DNA from 2 places in the Pectobacterium parvum genome. Region 1 is predicted to be linked to the other one. Evidence: predicted binding sites of a transcription regulator. Region 1 holds the regulator's gene; the other holds the start of a gene.
The links. The regulator PhoB, encoded in region 1, activates phosphate uptake and scavenging genes when phosphate is short. The targets are predictions, from matches to a motif close to CTGTCATAAAACTGNCNNAT.

Region 2: a site for PhoB is predicted at 1,768-1,787, ahead of pitA (inorganic phosphate transporter PitA). Genes of this name have one in related genera too.

The regions. Positions count from the first base shown of each region.
Region 1 covers NZ_CP087392.1:3,515,901-3,519,052, reverse strand. The annotation lists gene sbcD (exonuclease subunit SbcD) at 1-734, opposite strand, end outside; gene phoB (phosphate response regulator transcription factor PhoB) at 1,029-1,718, shown strand; gene phoR (phosphate regulon sensor histidine kinase PhoR) at 1,746-3,068, shown strand; gene LOZ86_RS15780 (PstS family phosphate ABC transporter substrate-binding protein) at 3,084-3,152, shown strand, end outside.
Region 2 covers NZ_CP087392.1:223,064-226,215, reverse strand. The annotation lists gene uspB (universal stress protein UspB) at 1-57, shown strand, start outside; gene pitA (inorganic phosphate transporter PitA) at 244-1,749, opposite strand; gene LOZ86_RS00955 (BaiN/RdsA family NAD(P)/FAD-dependent oxidoreductase) at 2,028-3,152, shown strand, end outside.

The DNA of each region.
Region 1 (3,152 bases):
CCGCTGTAGCGAATGTGCTCGCTTTGGGTCACGCGCTGTGGGCGGTGAATATGGCCGAGCGCGATATAATCCGCAGGAGGAAAAGCCTGAGCAGGGAAGGCATCGAGCGTACCAATATAGATATCGCGCACGGATTCCGAGGCGGTTGCGCCAATCGTCGTCAGGTGCCCGGTTGCGATAATCGGCAGCGGCAGGCCAAGCTCGTCGCGCTTTTGGCAAGCCAGTTGGTAACACTGCTGGTAGTGCGCGGTAATCGCTTCCTGTAGCGCCAGCTGTTTTTCATCCCCGGATTGCCCGGCTTTGCTGGTCAATACATCACGCGGACGTAAAAAAGGAATTGCACAGAGCAGGGCACCGGGCTGCCGCTGACGGTTTTCCAGCAGAAGCACCTGTTGGGCCGGATCGTCGCTGGCGCAGGCAATCACCCGTGTGTTCAGGCAGGCAAGCAGCTCGCGGGATTCGTTTAGCATCGCGACAGAATCGTGGTTACCACCGAGAACGATGAGCTGGCAGCCTGTGCGCTGTAGCGCGACCACGAAGCTATAATACATTTCCCGCGCATAGCTGGGGGGCGAGCCGTTATCAAAAATATCGCCAGCAACGATAATGGCATCGACCTGATGTTGTTCCACCTGAACGATAAGCCAGTTTAGAAAAGCCTGATGCTCAGCAGCGCGACTTTTGGTATAAAAATATTGCCCTAAATGCCAATCGGCGGTGTGGATAATGCGCATCGTGTTCTCTCGATATTCATGCCGCGTGGCGGTGGATGACGTTGTCATTATTTATTATGTGAAAGGGTGTGTCGTCGCCATGGTGCTTTGTCATCGTAATGCCATGATTATATATAGCAGGGATGGCGGCTGTCGCGGTGGAATCAGGAGTTTGGAAAGCGGCTCGAAAAATCGGATGTACGCGCTGTAACAATCGTGCAGAGCGGTCCGTGCGTTTTTCATAAATCTGTCATAAAACTGACGCATAATGCCTCCGCCTGCTAACAGCGACGATGATTAACGACAGGATTAACAATGGCAAAACGCATATTAGTCGTGGAAGATGAAGCACCAATTCGTGAAATGGTCTGCTTTGTACTGGAACAAAATGGTTATCAACCCGTTGAAGCTGAAGACTATGACAGCGCGGTAACGCAACTGTCGGAGCCATTCCCGGAACTGGTGTTATTGGACTGGATGCTGCCAGGTGGGTCGGGCCTGCAATTCATCAAGCATATGAAGCGCGAAGCACTGACGCGTGATATTCCGGTGATGATGTTAACCGCGCGTGGCGAAGAAGAAGACCGCGTGCGCGGGCTTGAAGTGGGAGCGGATGATTACATTACCAAACCGTTTTCACCCAAAGAGTTGGTGGCGCGTATCAAAGCCGTGATGCGTCGGATTTCACCGATGGCAGTGGAAGAAGTGATTGAAATGCGTGGCCTGAGCCTCGATCCTTCCTCACATCGCGTGACGACCGAAGAGCACGCGTTGGACATGGGACCGACGGAATTTAAACTGCTGCATTTCTTTATGACGCATCCTGAACGTGTTTATAGCCGGGAGCAGTTGCTGAATCACGTTTGGGGCACTAACGTTTATGTTGAGGATCGTACTGTCGACGTCCATATTCGTCGCCTGCGTAAAGCGCTGGAAACCAGCGGACATGACAAAATGGTGCAAACCGTTCGGGGAACGGGCTACCGTTTTTCAACGCGTTACTGAGGTGATCGTAACCGGAGACACATTAACGTGCTAGAACGTTTATCCTGGAAAAGGCTGGCATTGGAGCTAGCTTTTTTTTGTTTGCCCGCTTTACTGCTGGGGCTGATTTTTGGCTATCTGCCCTGGTTTCTGCTGGTCGCCGTATTAGGCTTACTGTGCTGGAATTTTTATAACCAGCTAAAACTCTCTTATTGGTTGTGGGTTGACCGCAGCATGACGCCACCACCTGGTCGCTGGAGCTGGGAGCCGCTGTTTTACGGGCTCTATCAGATGCAGTTGCGTAATCGACGTCGACGTCGTGAACTGGCGCTTCTGATTAAGCGCTTTCGCAGCGGTGCCGAATCCTTACCCGATGCCGTGGTGATCACCACCGAAGAAGGCACGATCTTCTGGTGTAACCATCTGGCGCAGCACCTGTTAAATTTCCGCTGGCCGGAAGATAACGGTCAGAATATCCTTAACTTATTGCGCTATCCCGAATTCACGAATTACATGAAAGGACAGGATTTTAGCCGTCCTCTCACGCTGCAGTTGAATAATTCCCACCATGTTGAATTCCGCGTGATGCCCTATTCCGAAGGCCAGCTACTGATGGTGGTGCGTGATATTACGCAAATGCACCAGCTTGAAGGCGCCAGACGTAACTTTTTTGCCAACGTGAGCCATGAACTGCGTACGCCGCTGACGGTGTTGCAGGGTTATCTGGAAATGATGCAAGAAGAAACGCTGGATGCGGCGCTACGCGGGAAAGCGCTGAATACCATGCAGGAGCAAACTCGACGCATGGACGGGTTGGTCAAACAACTGCTCACCCTGTCCCGTATTGAGGCGGCGACGGCAATCGATCTGAATGAAAAAGTCGATATTCCATTGATGCTGCGCGTATTGCAGCGCGAAGCGCAGACGCTGAGTCAGGGGCGTCATGAGATCGTCTTTCGTGTGAACGAAAGCCTCCGCGTGTTTGGTAATGAAGAACAGCTTCGCAGTGCGGTATCCAATCTGGTGTATAACGCGGTCAACCATACGCCAGCGGGAACGCGTATCGAAGTTTGCTGGCAGAAGATCCCGCAGGGCGCGCAATTTCAGGTCAGCGATAACGGGCCGGGCATTGCGGCCGAGCACTTGCCGCGCCTGACGGAACGCTTTTATCGTGTGGATAAGGCGCGCTCACGACAAACGGGCGGCAGCGGACTGGGGCTGGCGATTGTTAAGCATGCGCTCAGCCATCACGATTCCCGTCTGGAAATCATGAGTGAGGATGGTCTGGGCTCACGTTTCGTCTTTACGTTGCCGAATCGGTTGATTGTCCCTGCCTCTCTGGCTGAAAATACGGTGAAACCTTCAGCCTGACGGAAAACGCTATCTATGACATCCGCCACTCGTATTGCAGGCGCTTTTTTACTGCTGCTCAGCGCGTTGTGCTCCGCACAACCT
Region 2 (3,152 bases), 1.4 Mb from region 1:
ACCGCCCTGTGTGGCCTTATCGTCATCAGTCTGTTTGCGATGACAATATGGTATTAAACGCGGGTACTGACACAATTCTCTGGTATTAACATAACTATTGTTATTAACACCCTCATTGGTATGACAACCATGAACGTCGATAAAAAGTAAAAAGGCGATTCCCCACAGAATCGCCTTTTTTATAACGCAAGCGACGTTGAACAACGTTCCCTACGTTTTTTTATGCGTGATGAATTAACGCCGTTAGATCAGCTTCAACGCCAGCCAGTACAACGTACCGGACATCAGCATTGAGACAGGCAGCGTCAGCACCCAGGCAAGCAGAATACTTCTGATCGTTTTGCCCTGTACGCCACCACCGTCCGCAATCATCGTCCCAGCAACCGCCGAGGACAATACGTGTGTGGTGGAAACCGGCATACCGGTGTAGCTGGCAACGCCAATCGATAAGGCCGCCGTCACCTGCGCCGAAACGCCCTGTGCGTAGGTCATGCCTTTCTTACCAATCTTCTCACCGATGGTCACAGCCACGCGTTTCCAGCCCACCATTGTGCCCAGAGACAGCGCCAATGCGACAGCGACGATAATCCAAAGAGGCGCATACTCAACCGTCTGCAGCATGTCTTTACGCAGGTTGCTCAGGTAGCGCTTATCTTCGCCCGACGTTTCTGGCAGCTTGATCACCCGATCCATCGTGTCAGAGATACACATCAGCAAACGACGTACTCTGCTACGATCGTCAGGGTTCAACTGGTCGTAACTTTTCAGGTTATTCAGCAGACCCTGTGTACGGTCAATCGCAATCATCACGCGTGAACTGTCACAGTGAAACTCTTTCTGACCGTTGCCGGGAATCGTGCTTTCTGGCGTAGGAATCACTGGCGGAGACAGATCGATAACGTGCGTCAGCGCGTCGCCATGCTGCTTGTAGTATTCCTGTAAATTGACAACGGCATCACGGGTACGACTGATGTCATAGCCAGATGCGTTCATGTTGACAATAAACCCAGCAGGCGCGACACCAATCAGCACCAGCATAATCAAGCCGATACCTTTCTGACCGTCGTTTGCACCGTGAGAGAAGCTCACCCCAATCGCCGATAAAATCAGCGCGGTACGCGTCCAGAACGGCGGCTTACGTTTGCCGTCCTGCTTTTCGCGATCGACAGGCGTCAGATGCACGCGTTTGCGTTTTTTACTGTCGTTCCAGAACCGACGCAGCACCAGCACCAGCAGGCCTGCAACCACCATCCCCACAATCGGCGAGAGCAACAGCGACAGGAAAATACTGATCATTTTCGGCACGTTCAACGCATCCACGACAGAGGTATCCGTCAGCAGTGCGTTAGTCAAACCAATACCGATAATGGAGCCGATCAGCGTGTGAGAACTGGAGGCAGGAATACCGAAATACCAGGTACCCAGATTCCAGATAATGGCAGCCAGCAGCATGGAAAAGACCATCGCCAGACCGTGCGCCGAACTCACGTTCAGCAATAAATCAGTGGGGAGAAGGTGAACAATTGCATAGGCCACGCTCAGGCCGCCCAGCAATACACCGAAGAAATTAAAGACACCCGCCATAACAACGGCAAACTCGGCACGCATGGCTCGGGTATAAATAACAGTAGCAACGGCATTCGCAGTATCGTGAAAACCGTTGATGGCTTCATACATCAGTACAAACAACAAAGCCAATATCAACATCAGGCCAGTGTAGTAATCCAAACCGGCAAATAAATGTAGCATAAACGTTAGGCCATTTAGTGGTCATGAACGTGGCGCATTATCGGCGACAAGCAGGGGTCGGGAAAAGCAAAATATGAATTTTTTTTGACTTAATATGTGATGGGGATCGATGGGGAAATCACTTAATCAATAAAAATCAAATAATTATATATTTTTACTAAAATATGCAAATTGTTACGCTGGTATCGAACAAAAACCAACACTACAATTTGCCGCCCTACGGCTTATCGGCCTGCGGCCATCCAAGAAGATCCACTCACTCATCGGAGAAATGCATTGTGGAACAGTTTGACGCTGTCATCATCGGTGCCGGTGCAGCAGGCATGTTTTGTGCAGCACAGGCAGGACAACGCGGACTGCGTGTTCTACTGCTCGATAACGGCAAGAAGGCAGGCCGGAAAATATTTATGTCCGGCGGCGGTCGCTGCAACTTTACCAATATGCATGCAGAGCCCGCGGCCTATCTGTCTCACAATCCTCACTTTTGTAAATCGGCACTGGCGCGTTATACCCAATGGGATTTCATCAGCCTGGTCAACAGCCACCGCATCGCTTATCACGAGAAAACGCTCGGTCAGCTATTCTGCGATGATTCCGCACAGCAAATCGTGGACATGCTGGTCACAGAGTGCGAGCGGGCGGACGTCACCCTCCGTCTGCGCAGTGAAGTGACCTCGGTGGAGAAATCAGACGATTTGTTCACCGTCCAGCTAAGCAACGGCACATCATTCCAAAGCGCATCGTTGGTCGTTGCCTGCGGCGGCCTGTCGATGCCCGGCCTGGGCGCGACGCCGTTTGGCTACCAGCTCGCCGCACAGTTCGATATCAACGTGCTCCCAACTCGTGCTGCACTGGTACCCTTTACGCTGCACAAACCGCTGCTCGAACAGCTGCAAACGCTCTCCGGCGTCTCGGTGCCGACTGTCGTCACAGCAGAAAACGGTGTGACGTTCCGTGAAAACATTCTGTTTACGCATCGCGGGCTGTCTGGCCCGGCTATTTTGCAGATCTCCAGCTACTGGCAAGCGGGTGAATTCGTCACCATCAATCTGCTGCCTGACCGCGATCTTACCCAGCTTATTAATGACGAGCGCACCGCTCACCCGAACCAAAGCCTGAAAAACACGCTGGCACAGTGGCTACCTAAACGACTGGTTGAATGCCTACAGGAGTTAGGACAACTGCCGGACGTCACGTTGAAACAGCTCAACAGCGCACAGCAAACGCAGATTGAACAGAGCCTGCAACAGTGGCGCGTGCAGCCAAACGGTACGGAAGGTTATCGCACGGCCGAAGTGACCATCGGCGGCATTGACACCCGCGCGCTGTCCTCCAAAACCATGGAAGCCAGCGCGGTGCCGGGGTTGTATTTCATCGGTGAAGTGGTCGATGTAACCGGCTGG